2 regions of the Faecalimonas nexilis genome follow, and region 2 is predicted to be linked to the other one. Evidence: predicted binding sites of a transcription regulator. Region 2 holds the regulator's gene; the other holds the start of a gene.
The links. Region 2 encodes HrcA, which represses chaperone genes, less so after heat shock. Its sites were predicted from a motif close to TGTTAGCACTCNNNNNNNNNGAGTGCTAACA; they were not measured.

Region 1 (8,230 bases), 1.2 Mb from region 2:
TCCGCTTGGGTTGTTATAGGTCGGCATTACTTGAAAAAAGCTAACACCACCCGCACCAACAACACAGTTTTCGTCAAAAACCAAATATGCAATATGCGAGCCATTACAAAGAGCTTTTTGATAATAATCATAGGATTGTCTTTCCACTTCGCTCCTACGATAACCTATTCTATTTCACAGCCACAAGTTTTGCTTCCTCTTCCTCGAAATAGTCAGCCGTATTACTGCTTAGTCCACTTGCTTTCCACGCCTGTCCAAACGTAATATCCTCTAGGTTACTTAGGAAAACAAATGTACGATCTTTAGCTGCTCCATTCATTCTTCCTGTTATCTCCAGTCTATATTTATATGTATGCGTGTCTGTCCTCCATGTACCATCACTCATTTCATAATATTTAACTTTCGTTACCAGCTTATTCTGTTCAGAATACTCTTCAACGAATTCCGGATCAGTCACATCATAAGTACTAATTACGGTTGCTTCGTCTTCTCTGACTTTCTGTTCTTCCAAAAAATCAGTTTCCACATGCTTCTTAACCTCTGACGGTTCTTTCTGCGAACATCCAAACAGACTAAGTAACATGAATGTTACCAAGGTGATTCTAAATAGTTTCCTCATAGATTTACACCTCCTGTTTCCCAACGTATTGCTTTCTTTATACTCTCATTTTACTCTATTTTCTCCATCTTGCCTATCTAAAAATGATTTTTCCATCACATAGTTTTTCAGCTTCACACCTTCCAGCTCCACCTGCTGCTCTTTTTCCAACACATATCCTCGTCCTTCAAAAAACGGTTTTGCCGTAATGGAAGCATGTACGCTGATCTTTTGAAGCCCAAATTTCTTGGCATGCTGTTCCAACTCATCGCAGATTGCCGTTGCCACACCTTGATTTTGAAAATCTTTATGCACAAACAGATGGTCCAAATATCCTGTTCTGTCTATGTTTCCATATCCTATAATCTTCTCTCCCTCTACGGCAACGACTGTATAAAGTTTTTCAAAAAATGTTTTATTTTTTCTAAGATTCTCACATCGGTTTGACCACACTTCCACCTGTTCCTGCGAATAATCTTTTCGATTCACAGTTTGAATTGTCTCATAAAAGAGCTGCACAATTTCTTCCAAATCTTCTGCCTGATACTTTCTAATCTCCATCACAATCCTCCAATTCTTCTAAATTTATTCCATAGCCACAAAATGCGCAAACCCACCTGTGGATTTGCGCATCTTTTATTTCTCTTATTATTTTGCCAATAACATCATAATCTCGTTGCTTCTGTTGATAAACGCTGTCATTTCTTCCGGATTCAACGGTTTGTTACTCAACATTGCAAGGTCAAATAACTGTTTACAGAACATTGGTACATGTTCTCCATCTTTATTTTTGAGTACATACTGTACCAATGGATGATTTGCATTCAATACAAGTGTCACATCTGTTCCGAACATAGATGGATCCATTCCGTACATATTGTACATCTTCATCATTTCCTGCATACGGCGTGACTGCTCTGACAATGTTACCATAGATGCCACATTTTCATTTTTCAGCTTCTCTACTTTAACTTCCAGCTTGTCATTTTCCAATGCTTTGCGGAATACATCAGTCAATGTCTCTGTATCTGCCTTGAATGCTTCTTCTTCCTCTTTTGCAACTTCTTCTTTGAATGTGTCTGTCAAATCTGCATCGATACGCTGGAATTGTACATTCTCATTGCGCTGCTCAAGCTGTGTCACAAACGGAGAATCAATATTATGTGTCAGCAGCACTGCATCCAAACCTTCCTGTTTGAACATATTAATGTACTGGCTCTGCTGTTGTTCGTCTGTCACATAGTAAATTGTTACTTTCTTCTCTTCTGTATTTTCGCCCTCTGATGCCTCTGTCTTTTCTTCTTCAGCCTTCGTCTCTTCTGCACCGCCATTTTTTGCAATGCAGTCTTTGAGTGTCAAATATTCATGGTCAATATTTTTGAATAAAATGTAATCACTCATCTTGTCACAGAATTTTTCATCTTTCAAGCAGCCGAATTTGATAAATGGGCTGATATCATCCCAGTATTTTTCATAAGATTCTCTGTCGGTCTTACACATTCCTGTAAGCTTATCTGCCACTTTCTTTGAAATGTAATCTGAGATTTTATTTACAAATCCGTCGTTCTGCAATGCACTACGTGATACATTCAGCGGAAGATCCGGACAGTCAATCACACCTTTTAACAGCATCAGGAATTCCGGAATGACTTCTTTGATATTATCTGCGATAAATACCTGATTATTGTATAATTTAATCTTTCCTTCCACGGAATCATACTCTGTGTTGATTTTCGGGAAATACAAAATACCTTTCAAATTGAATGGATAATCCATATTCAGATGGATCCAGAACAATGGCTCTTTGTAATCCATAAACACTTTGCGGTAAAATTCGATATAATCCTCTTTTGTACAGTCATTTGGATGTTTTGTCCAAAGTGGAGTTGTATCACTCAGAGAAACCGGACGTTTGTTGATTTTCACTTTATCTACTGCCGGTGAAACTTCCACCATCTCTTTCTCGCCGTTCTCATTTTCTTTTTCTTCCATCTTTGCTTCTTCATGAATACGTTCCACGATGACATCATCATCTTTCAATTCCTCTTCCAAAATTGTCTCGTATTCTTGTTCTGCATTTTCTTTTGACAGGAAAATCTCTACCGGCATGAAAGAACAGTATTTTTCAATCACTTCTCTCACACGATATTCATTCGAAAACTGCACACTTTCTTCATTCAGGAACAACGTGATCTCTGTTCCAACTGTGTTTTTGCTGCCTTCTTCCATATCATATTCTGTGCCGCCGTCACATGTCCAGTGTACCGGAGCCGCACCTTCTTTGTAAGACAATGTATCAATGTGAACTTCCTCTGCTACCATAAATGCCGAATAAAATCCAAGACCAAAGTGTCCGATCATATCGTCTTCTGTTGTCTTGTCTTTATATTTTTCAAGAAATTCTGTTGCACCGGAAAATGCAATCTGTGTAATATATTCTTCTACTTCATCCGCAGTCATACCAATACCGGTATCAATAAATTTCAATGTTTTTTCTTCCGGATTTACCACTACCTTGATGCTTGCTTTATAGTCATCCGGCAGTTGATATTCTCCCATCATATCTAACTTTTTCAATTTTGTGATCGCATCACAACCATTTGAAATCAACTCACGCACAAAAATGTCGTGATCTGAATACATCCATTTTTTTATAATTGGAAAAATATTTTCACTGTTAATTGAAAGGTTACCGTGTTTTGCACCCATTTCTAACAACTCCTTTTTATCTTTAATTATCAATTCTCGGCGTTTTGCCTCATCTATTTGATATATTAATACTCTGATTTTTAAATGTCAATAGAAAATTAGCACTCTTTTAAAGTGAGTGCTAATAATCTTATGAACTTTATTAAATTCTCATAAACTATTCTACACTTTTCAGTGATTCAACCATATCTATACGCTTTAATTTGAAATACATTACCCAATTCACAAACAATGAAAATCCAACCGTGAATAAAAAGCTGTACAAAAAGCTTGGAAAATCAATATTTCTTCCAAACATAATTCCTTCCACTTCCACGGTAACAATCACAAATTGATGCAAAATCTTTCCGATTCCCATTCCAACCAGCGATCCAATAATTGTCAGCAAAATATTTTCCCGAAATACATACGATGCAACCTCTTTATCATAGAACCCAAGCACTTTTAAGGTTGCAAGTTCTCGTTTTCGTTCTGTAATATTAATGTTATTCAAATTGTAAAGCACAACAAACGCCAGCATTCCCGCCGAGATAATAAGTACCACAATAACCAGATTCAGACTGCCGAGCATATCTGCAATCCGCTCTTCCATATTATTTGTATATGTCACGTTCAAAACTGCATCCTGCTCAATCAGTTTTTCCCCGATTCCCATCAAACCTTCTTCATCATATTTCTTCATCTTGAACATAATACTATTTTCTTCCGGCTCTTTTCCATAAAGTTCTTCATATAATCCGGTTGTCATATACATATAGTTTCCAATATAGTTTTCACATACCGACACAACTTTCACCTTTACGTCACCGGTATCTTCTTGTATGGTAATCATATCTCCTGATTTCACATCTAATTCGGTGGCTACCTTCTCTGTTAATATCACACCTTCATTTGTCAATTCATATTCTTCTTTTGTAACACGATTTCGAAATGTCATAAATGGCTCCAAACCATGCTCCTTTACCGGAACACTCAGGTAGATTTCCTCTTCTCCTGCCGCGCTCTTCACTGTCTTATTTTTCATCATGACTTCCGAATACGTATCAATCTGATGTTCGCCTTCAAGCGTTTCCCTTAAACTCATCTTTTCCTGTTCTGATAAGTCCGAAGACAAATATGCCATCCCGTCATACTCCTGCAATTCTCCATATTGGAGCGTTGCGATATTGGTAATGGAATCTTTGAGTCCGAATCCCACTAACATCAATCCCATACAACCGCCAATTCCAATGATCGTCATAAAAAACCGTTTTTTATATCGGAAAAGGTTACGAATAGAGGATTTCCAAATGAAACTTAAATGTTTCCAAATAAACGTAATACGCTCTAAAAAAATTCTTTTGCCTTGTTTTGGTGATGGTGGGCGCATTAATACCGCCGGCAATGCCATCAGTTCTTTATAGCAGGCTGCCAGTGTTGCCACGAATGTACATAATACTGCGGCTGCTGTAGCCATGACCGCATATGACACATGATACGGCACAATGATATGCGGAAGATGCTGATACATAATCTTATAGGCATACACAATAATAAACGGGAATAGTTTCTCTCCAATCAGCACCCCGAAAACACTTCCTCCAAACGTTGCCAAAAGCGCATAATTCAAATATTTTTTCGCAATATCAATCTTGCTGTATCCGAGTGCCTGAAGTGTTCCGATCTCCACTCTCTGCTCTTCAACCATTCGTGTCATTGTCGTGAGGCTGATCAGTGCCGCCACAAGGAAAAACAACGCCGGAAACACCTTCCCGATTGCCCGCATGCGATCCGCATTTTCTCCATATTCTGAATATTCCGGCAAAGTGCTTCTGTCATATACATACCATGTCGGAGTTTCTATCTTTGCAATCTCCTTCTCGGCATCTTTGATCTTTTGTTCCCCTTCCTCAATCTTTGCCTGCGCCTCCGTCTTTGCAGTCTCATACTCTTCCCTACTTTTAATCAGCGTCTGTTCTTGTTCCTGCAAAGTATTTTCTCCACTCTCAAGTGTCTCTTCTTTTTCATGCAGCTCTTCCCACGCTGTATCAATCTGAACCTGCCCGTTCTGGATTGTCTGCAGTGCACAAGAGAGCGATTCTTCTCCGGCGCTCAGCTGCTCTTTTGCCTGTTCAATCGCAATTTTCCCTTCTGACAACTGATTTTTCATCGCAGTAAGCTTTTCTATGTTCGCCTTAAGTTCTGCCTCCCCTGCATTCAACTGTTTCAATAACTCTGCTGCGATTGCCTGATCTTTTGGGTCTTCGCTGTCTTTGATGGTATTGTACTGCTGCCATCCCGCGTCTAACTTGGCTCTGGCATCTGCAATCTGCTTCTCGGCAGCCTCAATCTGTGGCGCTGCCGCCTCAGCCTGCTGCTGATATTCTTTTTCTTTTTTCTCTAATTCTTCTTTTTGGCTATCCAGTGTTTCTTTTCCGGTGCGATACTCTTCTAGTCCGGCATCCAGTTCTTTCTGCTTTTGATATAAGGTCTGTTTCGCATTTTCAATCTGCTCTTTTCCAGATGCAATTTCTGCTTTCGCATTCTGGATCTGTATTTCTCCATCTTTCAGCTTTTGTTCTGCATCCGAAAGTTCCTGCTGCGCGCTCGCTTTTCCGTCTTCCAACTCCTGTCTCGCCTTGTCAATCTCTTTGTTCGCCTCAGCTGCCAGAGACTGTTTCCGCGCCTCACATCTAGCATCTGTAATTTTCTCAATCTCATCAATCACATGATCCACTTTCTTTTGATACCCCTCTGTAAACGCAGTTTCCTCTTTTGCCCCTGCTGCTTTTACATAAATTTCTGTATAGGTATCCGGAGAAAAATTTTCATCTGTCACAGCGAGGAACCCACTGACCGTTCCTGTTCCAATCAGACTGCTTCCCCTTCCAAACGAGATGTAGGACGGGCTGCTTCCTGTTCCCACGATTTTAAACTCTTTGACCTCCAATATCCCGGAATTTTCTCCCGTCAGCGTAATCGTATCACCAATCCGATAAGAAGTACCTTCTAAAAAATCTATATCTACAAGACACTCTCCTTCTTTTTCAGGCATTCTTCCTTCACTTACCGTCAACTCATTCATGGACTCCGGAATAGACATCACATGAAGAACCTTTTGATTATCATCTATATTAAGCAGCATGTCCTGACTAAAACCGCCCTCTGCTTTAGCTACATCTGAAAGTCCTTCAATCGCATGCAGATCATCTTTTGTCAGTCCCATCGTGCTGATCACCTTGATATCCATCAGATTTTTTTCATCAAAATAGGCATCTCCGGAAATTCTCATATCCGGTTCCGATGCTCGAATTCCGGAAAAAAATGATACGCCCAATGCTACTATAAAAAATATCGACAAAAAACGTCCCAGGCTTTTTCGTATCTCCATATAAAAATCTTTTCTCAACGCTCGTTTTTTCATACTTATCTACCACTCAATCGTCTCAACCGAAATCGGATTCTCATTCAATGTCACTTTAGAAACCTTTCCGTTCTTTATTTTAATCACACGGTCTGCCATCGGTGCAATCGCCGAATTGTGCGTAATCAAAATGACCGTCATCCCCTTCTTACGACACGTATCCTGCAACAGTTTTAATATTGCTTTTCCTGTATTGTAATCCAGCGCTCCCGTTGGCTCATCGCAAAGTAACAATTTCGGATTTTTTGCCAGCGCCCTTGCGATAGAAACTCTCTGCTGCTCTCCGCCGGAAAGCTGCGCCGGAAAATTCGCCGCTCGTTCTCCCAGTCCGACATCCTCAAGCACCGCCATCGCATCCAGAGGATCTTTACAAATCTGAAGTGCCAGTTCTACATTTTCCAGCGCAGTCAGATTCGGAACCAGATTGTAAAACTGAAACACAAATCCGATGTCATCTCTTCTGTATGCCGTCAATTGCTTTGTATTATAGGTTGTGATATCATTTCCATCTACAATCACCTCTCCGCTCGTCGCCGTATCCATTCCTCCTAAAATGTTCAAAACAGTAGTCTTTCCCGCTCCACTTGCTCCGACAACAACTGCAAATTCTCCCTTTCCAACAGAAAAATCAATTCCATCCGCAGCCGCAATCTCCACTTCTCCCATCTTATATATCTTTTTTACTTCTCTCAGTCTCACATAATCTTCCATTCAAATGCCTCCCAACAAACTATAAGTTATTGTTCAGTAACAACTTTAACTATTTTCATTATAGCATAAATTGTTACCATTGACATACGACTCTTTCTTCCTTTACAATAAAACTTAATCACGTGTTACTGTGAACAGCAACACTCAAGCAAAGGAGGATTACTATCTTGGATGGTTTAAGAATTATTCCCGTCACAAATGAAGAGCTTATTTTTTCTGTTTCCGCACTTGCAGATGAAATCTGGCATGAACACTTCTCATCGATTCTTTCAACAGAACAGATTGATTATATGCTCGAAAAATTTCTTTCACCGGAGGCTTTGGCAGACCAGATCAATCATGATTATGAATATTTTTTATTTTCATACGAGTACACATTTGCTGGATTTGCCGGCATTCACGAAGAAAATGGCAGCCTGTTTTTAAGCAAGCTCTATGTACATAAAGATTTTCGCGGCAAAAAAATCGCATCTTATATGTTCCGGAAATTTATCGAGATCTGCAAGATGAGAAATCTGAATAAGATTTGGCTTACCTGCAATCGTTTTAACGAGAGCACACTTGCAGTCTACGAACATCTCGGATTTCAAAAAGTGAGAACCGAAGTAACCGATATCGGACAAGGTTATGTGATGGACGACTATATCTTAGAATATAAAGTAGAATAGTATCAGGGCAGAGTGTAATCACTCTGCCCTGATACTATTCTACATACTGATCTGCATAATATGCCCCATAATCTTCCGATTCAATTTTCTCACTCGGTGTGAGAATGATAATTCCTTCTTCCACCGTCACGGTCGTTCCTT
Region 2 (8,230 bases):
TAAAAGGAGGGTACTGGAAAGCGCCGGAAGCCGCACTTCGAATTTCCGGATCCAGCGATCTATACAATCCATTTGAACGTGGAACAAATGCTTCTATCAACTTTATCACCTGTCATGATGGTTTTTCATTATATGATTTGTACTCATACAATCACAAGCACAACGAAGCAAACGGCTGGAACAACACAGACGGCAGCGACGACAACCGGAGCTGGAACTGCGGCGCAGAGGGCGACACAAAAGATCCTTTGATTTTAAAACTCCGCTACCGTATGATCAAAAACGCTTTCGCTGTATTGATATGCAGCCGTGGGACTCCGATGTTCTTATCCGGCGATGAATTCTGTGACACCCGGTTTGGCAACAACAATCCCTATTGTCAAGACAATTTGACCTCTTGGCTTGATTGGAAATTACTTGATACTCATCGAGATATCTTTGAATTTTGTAAATATATGATTCATTTTCGCCGCAATCACCCGGCGATACGAAAAAGCATCGCACAAAGCCACTGCGGATTTCCACCAATCAGCCAGCACGGCGCCACGCCGTGGGATGATAATTTCACTCAGGATTCCAAAATAGTATGCACCATGTTCGCCGGTCACGATGAAAAACAGGACTTGGAAGACATTGTCTACCTCGCTGTCAATCCCTATTGGGAGTCTATTCTCATCCATTTGCCAAAACTTCCGGAACCGCTGCAATGGCATCTTGCTGTGGACACCTCCCTGTCAGACACTGGCGGATGCACGTTTGAAAAGGAACAGATGTCCCATGTCGGCAATGATTATCTGATTGGGGCACGTACTGTCGTCGTCCTGACCGCCCACTAAAATAAGGAGGTACTTACGTACCTCCTCACTAATCTTCAAAGGACTCTTTTAATTTATCCATAAATCCTTTTTTCTTTCCTTTTTTCTTATCCGTCTTCTCGGAATCGATATCCTGATTCAATGTGTTTCCAGTCAGTGCATCGAATTTACGAAGCGCTTCTTTCGCTTCTGCACTCAATTTCTCCGGTGTCTGGATGACAAGTGTCACATAGTGATCTCCTCGAACCTGTTTGTTGCGAAGCGATGGTACACCTTTTCCTTTGAGACGTACTTTTGTGTCTGTCTTTGTTCCTGGTTTTACATTATATAGAACATCCCCATCCACCGTCTTAATGCGCACATCTCCACCGAGTGCCGCCTGCGCAAATGAAATCGGCGCAGTAGAGAAAATATGCATATCCTGACGTCCAAAAACAGGATGTCTAGATACCGTTACTTCTACCAGCAGATCGCCTCTTGGACCACCGTTTGTTCCCGGTTCTCCTTTTCCACGGATTCGGATACTTTGTCCATTATCGATACCTGCCGGAATGGATACCTGTATCGTCTTTTTGCTTGCCACATAACCTGTTCCCGCACAATCAGAACATTTCTCTTTGATAATCTTCCCTGTTCCATGACAATCCGGACAAGTCTGTACATTCTGTACGGTTCCAAAGAAGGACTGAGAAGTATATACAACCTGACCTTTTCCACCACATTTTTGGCAAGTCTCCGGAGAAGTTCCAGGTTTTGCACCTGTTCCGTTACATGTTGTACATGGGTCTTTGATGACCACTTCCAATTCTTTTTCACATCCGAATACAGCTTCTTCAAATGTAATCCTTACACCTTTTCGGATATTTGCCCCCTGCATCGGTCCATTGCCAGCACGACCTCCATGGCGACCTCCCCCGAACAAATCTCCGAAAATATCTCCGAAAATGTCTCCAAAATCCGCACCACTAAAATCGAAACCGCCGAAGCCGCCACCTGCTCCGCCTGCCCCGCCTTCAAATGCCGCATGACCAAACTGATCATATTGACGACGTTTTTCGGCATCACTAAGTACGGCATACGCTTCTGATGCCTCTTTGAATTTCTTTTCTGCTTCCTTATCTCCCGGGTTCATATCCGGATGGTATTTTTTGGCCAATGCCCGATACGCTTTTTTCAATGCTGCATCATCTGCATTTCTGTCAACGCCAAGCACTTCATAATAATCTCTCTTCGTTTCAGCCATAACTTTTTAACCTTTCTATTTTTTCATAAGGAAGTTCTGCGAAACCTGATTTTACTCAAATTCCGCAGAACCCTATTCATCTCGCTAAGCCCGCTCGAACAGTCTTCGCCTAAGTGCTCTAGACTTCTTTGTAATCGCCGTCTACAACATCGTCTCCGTTAAATCCTTCCGGTGCCGGACCTGCTTCTGGTGTTGGTCCTCCTTGAGCTCCTGCTGCACCTGCTGCGGCTCCAGCCTGTTCATACATCTTTGTAAATAACTGCTGTGCACTTGCCATCAGTTTTTCTTTACCAGCTTTAATCTCCTCTACCTGAGCATCTGTCATCTCTTCTGGATTCGATTTTGCCAAAGTATCTTTCAGTGCCTGAATATCCGCTTCTACAGCTGCCTTTTCTGTTGCATCAATCTTATCTCCAACTTCTGAAAGTGCTTTCTCTGTCTGGAAGATCATTGCATCTGCATCGTTTCTTGCATCGATTGCTTCTTTACGTTTTTTATCCTGCGCTTCAAACTCAGCAGCTTCTTTTACAGCTCTGTCGATATCCGAATCTGACATATTGGATCCTGCTGTAATCGTAATATGCTGCTCTTTTCCTGTTCCCAAATCTTTTGCAGATACATTTACAATACCGTTTGCATCGATATCAAATGTAACTTCAATCTGAGGAATTCCACGTGGAGCCGGAGCAATACCGTCAAGTCTGAACTGACCGAGAGATTTGTTATCTCTTGCAAACTGTCTTTCACCTTGTACGACATTGATATCTACTGCTGACTGATTGTCTGCTGCTGTAGAGAAAATCTGACTCTTCTTTGTAGGGATTGTTGTATTTCTCTCAATCAATCTTGTAGCAATACCACCCATTGTCTCAATAGATAATGAAAGTGGAGTTACATCAAGTAAAAGAATGTCGCCTGCACCTGCATCTCCTGCTAATTTACCACCCTGAACAGAAGCTCCTAAAGCAACGCATTCATCTGGGTTTAAGGATTTGCTTGGCTCTTTTCCTGTAAGCTGTTTTACTTTATCCTGTACTGCCGGAATACGTGTAGAACCACCGACTAACAATACCTGACCTAATTCAGAAGCTGTAAGACCTGCATCTGACAATGCTCTTTTAACAGGTTCTGCTGTTCTCTCTACCAAGTCATGTGTCAATTCATCAAATTTTGCTCTTGTAAGGTTCATGTCAAAATGTTTTGGACCTTCTGCTGTCGCTGTGATAAATGGCAGGTTGATATTTGTTGTAGTTGCAGATGAAAGTTCTTTTTTCGCTTTTTCTGCTGCTTCTTTTAATCTCTGAAGCGCCATCTTATCTGTAGAGAGATCCACACCTTCCATGCGTTTGAACTCTGCTAACATGTAATCTGTGATCTTCTGGTCAAAGTCATCTCCACCAAGTCTGTTGTCTCCGGCTGTAGATAATACTTCGATAACGCCGTCACCAATCTCAATGATAGATACGTCGAATGTACCACCACCAAGGTCATATACCATAATCTTCTGTTCTTTTTCGTTGTCAAGACCATACGCAAGTGCTGCTGCTGTTGGTTCGTTGATGATACGTTTTACATCAAGACCTGCAATTTTACCAGCATCTTTTGTTGCCTGACGCTGAGCATCATTAAAGTAAGCCGGTACTGTGATAACTGCTTCTGATACTTTTTCTCCAAGATACCCTTCTGCATCTGCTTTCAGTTTCTGAAGGATCATTGCTGAAATTTCCTGTGGAGAGTATTTTTTATCATCGATAGATACTTTGTGATCTGTACCCATCTCTCTTTTAATAGAAGAGATTGTCTTGTCAGCGTTTGTAACTGCCTGACGTTTTGCAGGTTCTCCTACGAGACGTTCTCCTGTCTTTGTAAATGCTACTACCGATGGTGTTGTTCTTGCACCTTCTGTGTTGGCGATAACAGTTGGCTGTCCACCTTCCATAACTGCTACACAGCTGTTTGTTGTTCCTAAGTCAATACCAATAATTTTTCCCATGATTTTGTCCTCCATTTTCTTGGTTTTTATAAGGAAGTCCGATTCACTAGGCTCGTGAAATACCTCGCCAAGTTCCTTCGGACAACCTTCGCACTAAGCTCGAAAACACCTTGCTAAGTGCTCTAGGTTTAGTTTGCTACTTTTACCATACTGTGTCTTACGACACTGTCTCTATAAGTGTATCCTTTTTGGAATTCTTCTACGATGATATTCTCACCTGCTTCCTCGTCCTCCACATGCATCACTGCATTGTGAAGATCCGGATTGAATTCCTGTCCTACTGCCTCAATTACTTTTACCCCGACTCCGTCGAGCGTTGTCATGATCTGTTTGTAGACCATCTCCATACCTGTCACAAAAGAATCATCCTTTTGTTCTTCTGTCACTGCGCTAAGACCTCTCTCAAAATTGTCGATCACCGGCAATATCTTTTCGATAATATCTTTTGCTCCAACTTCATACATCGCTGATTTTTCTTTCTCTGTACGCTTGCGGAAATTATCAAATTCTGCCATCTGTCTTGTCAGTCTATCAGTAAGTTCTTCAATCTGCTCATCCTTTTTATCTTTTTTCGGTTTGCGTTTGAATAACTTTTTGTCTTTCTTTTCTGCACCGTCTTCCCCTGCTTCTGAATCTTTCTCTTCCGCAAGTTCTTCGTCAGTTACCTCTTCTGATGTCTCTTCCATCTCTGTCTGCTGCTCTTTAGCCGCTTTTTTCGCTTCCTCCACGGCTTCTTTTACCATCTCTTCTTTGCTAAATTCTTTTTCCAATGGATCGTTCCACCTTTCTAATGTTCTTTATGGAATATTGCATCCAACTCTACCATCAGAGTCTTCAGCGTTGTCATTACATTTTCATAATCCATTCTCTTTGGTCCGATAATTCCTATCGTTCCCTGCATTCCCTCTCCCAATTCATAGGTCGCTGTCACGACACTGCAGTCCTTCATTGTCTGTACCGGTGTTTCATTGCCGATATAGACTTGAATTCCTTTGTTCTCCTGACTGGAAAGTGTCTGTGTCACAAGCTCTGCGAGCTGTTGCTTTTCCTCGAAGGCACTGATAATCTCCTGTGCGCTTTGATTGTCGCTCAGTTCCGGATATTTAAAAATATTCGTTGCACCGCTTGTATAGATTTCCAAATCGTTGTCAAGCTGAATGGTATTTGCCACCGCATCAAGAACATCGCTGATCACTTCACTGTGAATCCCTGCCTGCTCTTTTAATCTTGCGATCATCCCTAAGTTGATCTCCTCGATTGCCATTCCATTGAGGTTCGTATTCAGAAGCATGTTAAGCTTTAGTAAGGTCTCATTGCTCAGTGTTTCTGAAACAGTCACAATCTTATTCTTAATGATGTTTCCCTCCATGACAATGACTGCAATAATCTGATTCTCATCAACCTGAGATAATTGAATGAATTTTAATTTGTTTCTATTATATGTCGGAGCGGAAATCATCGTCGCGTAATTCGTGTTGGCTGCCAAAACTTTTGCCGCCTGCTTTAAAAGCTGATCCATCTTGTCTGCTTTCACAAGCATCTGTTCTTTCATCTCTGTAACTTCCTGCTCTTTTTCTTCCATCAGCATATCTACATACAACCGATATCCTTTGTCTGATGGAATACGACCTGCCGATGTGTGAGGCTGCATGATGTATCCCAAATCTTCCAAATCCGCCATCTCATTGCGAATAGTCGCTGAGCTTAAATTCAAATCTGTGTATTTGGAAATTGTTCTGGAACCAACCGGATCACCTGTCTCCAAATATGTCTTGATGATCGTCTGCAAAATCTTCATCTTACGATCATCTAATTCATGATTCGATTTCATGTCCACCCTCCTTCTCGGTTTTTTTCTATTAGCACTCTATTCTTTCGAGTGCTAACACCTTACGATTATTAAGATAACACTCCGGTTTTCGTTTGTCAACCTAGTTTATATTTTTTTTACATTTTTTGCAGACTTTGTGTATGGCTGAACTGTTTCACCTCTATGATATCGCCACACTCACATCTATCCTTCTTTTCCCGGAATCCATTTCCCTTTCCACGCATACAGCACCATCAAAGCCGCCCCAATTGCCCAGGAAATTGGATATGCTATGTAAACTCCACGGATACTGTCAAAGTGCGGAACCACAAACTGTACCCACAACACCCTGTAAATGCAGAGCGAGAATAAAATGATTGCCATCGGCGGAATTGTTTTCCCGGTTCCACGAATGGTTCCCGCCATCTCATGCATGATGCTCAGCAGTGAATAGAACGGACAGAAATACCACATCGCCAATGTCCCAAAATAAATTACATCCGCATCTTTTGTAAATATGCCAATAATCTGATGTGAGAAACTAAGCAGCAGCACTCCCGTCACGATTGTATAAACAATCCCCATGCAAAGAGTCACCCACATTCCTTTCTTTACACGGTCAATCTTGCCAGCACCGATATTTTGTCCGGTAAATGTAGTTGCAGCCATACTAAAGCTCATCACCGGAAGAATATTAAATCCGTCTACTTTTATATAAGCCGCAAATCCAGCCATCGCTTTCGCTCCAAATCCATTCACGCTAGACTGAATCAGCACATTTGAGAACGAAATGACCATGTTCTGAATTCCAGTCGGCAAACCGATTTTGATGATACGGTTTGCCATCGGGACATCCCATCTTATCTTTTTCAGTTCCGCACGATATGGTTCATCTACACGCGTCAAAAAACGTAGGATGAAAATGCTTGACAACACCTGACTGATATCTGTTGCAATCGCAACACCTGCCACACCCATATGCAATCCCATGACAAACACAAGATCCAATACGATATTAGAAACAGATGCGATTGCCAAATAAACCAAGGAACGTTTGGAATTGCCGACCGCATTTAAAATTCCAGCTGCCATATTGTAAATCACATTGAACACAAGTCCTCCGAAGAAAATCCGCAGATACAGAACCGAATTCGGCATAACCTCCTTCGGAGTTCCCATCCACTGCAAGAGCAGCGGACTTGCCACTATTCCTACAATAGACAGGATTGCTCCTGTCACCACTGCAATCGCCAATGTTGTATGCACTGCATCCTGCACTCTCTTTTTGTCGTTCGCACCATAATACTGGGCAATGACTACTCCGGCACCCGCAGACGCTCCCATGCAGAACGATATCAAAAGATTGATCAGCGATCCACTGGAACCGACTGCAGCCAACGCCTCACTTCCCACAAAATTTCCTACAATAATGGAATCTGCTGTATTGTAAAGCTGCTGAAGCAGATTTCCCAAAATCAGAGGAATGGAAAAGAACAGAATCTGTTTCCAAATATTTCCCTCCGTCATTAATGTTGTCTTTTTCATCGCCATATCATATCCTTTGTAATTTCTTTTAGACTATTTGCTCCACACATTGCCATCGTATCCGCAAGCTCTGAACCGATTCTTTCTATATATAATTGCACTCCGTCTGTGCCTCCTCCGTACGCAGCCGTTACAAATGGACGACAGATAATCACACCGTCTGCACCAAGTGCCAATGCTTTAAACACATCCACACCGGAGCGGATTCCTCCATCCACAAAAATCTTCATTTTCCCCTTTACTGCTTTTGCAATCTCTTCCAGAACTTCTGCGGTAGCCGGACATTGATCCAGCACACGCCCTCCATGATTCGACACGACAATCGCATCTGCTCCTGCTGCCTCTGCTTTCAGTGCTCCCCTCACAGTCATGATCCCTTTCACAATAAACGGGGCGCGGGTTGATGCCGCAATTTTATGTAACTCTTCCACGGATTTTCTTCCTGCCGGCGGAGTCATATTTTTCAAAAATGGAAGTCCCGCCGCATCCACGTCCATTGCAACAGCAAATGCCCCGGAATCTTCTACTAATCTCATTTTTTCTTTAACCGTTTCCAAATTCCAAGGTTTTACAGTCGGAATTCCAATGCCTGCTGATTTTTTGATTGCCTCTGTCGCACATTTCATCACATCTGCATTGACTCCATCACCTGTCATAGCAGCAATCCCCGCCTTAGCACAAGCCGAAACCAGCACCTCATTGTAAGATGCATCATTATATTTTTCTCCATAGTGTAGATTTACCGCTCCGACCGGCCCCGCAAAAAACGGATATCTGAATGATTTTCCAAAAATATTGAGACTTGTATCTACCTTCTTATTTGC

Region 1: htpG (molecular chaperone HtpG) is a predicted target of HrcA. The motif match lies at 3,404-3,434, and genes of this name have one in related genera.

Annotation. Positions count from the first base shown of each region.
Region 1 is NZ_AP029189.1:977,881-986,110, reverse strand. It holds partial or broken gene AC6I5B_RS04870 (GNAT family N-acetyltransferase) at 1-153, opposite strand, end outside; gene AC6I5B_RS04865 (LptM family lipoprotein) at 170-619, opposite strand; gene AC6I5B_RS04860 (GNAT family N-acetyltransferase) at 665-1,159, opposite strand; gene htpG (molecular chaperone HtpG) at 1,247-3,307, opposite strand; gene AC6I5B_RS04850 (ABC transporter permease) at 3,465-6,710, opposite strand; gene AC6I5B_RS04845 (ABC transporter ATP-binding protein) at 6,717-7,421, opposite strand; gene AC6I5B_RS04840 (GNAT family N-acetyltransferase) at 7,589-8,089, shown strand; gene AC6I5B_RS04835 (hypothetical protein) at 8,124-8,230, opposite strand, start outside.
Region 2 is NZ_AP029189.1:2,160,521-2,168,750, forward strand. It holds gene AC6I5B_RS11025 (glycogen debranching protein) at 1-836, shown strand, start outside; gene dnaJ (molecular chaperone DnaJ) at 865-2,058, opposite strand; gene dnaK (molecular chaperone DnaK) at 2,177-4,051, opposite strand; gene grpE (nucleotide exchange factor GrpE) at 4,180-4,794, opposite strand; gene hrcA (heat-inducible transcriptional repressor HrcA) at 4,839-5,882, opposite strand; gene AC6I5B_RS11050 (MATE family efflux transporter) at 6,066-7,406, opposite strand; gene AC6I5B_RS11055 (alpha-hydroxy-acid oxidizing protein) at 7,403-8,230, opposite strand, start outside.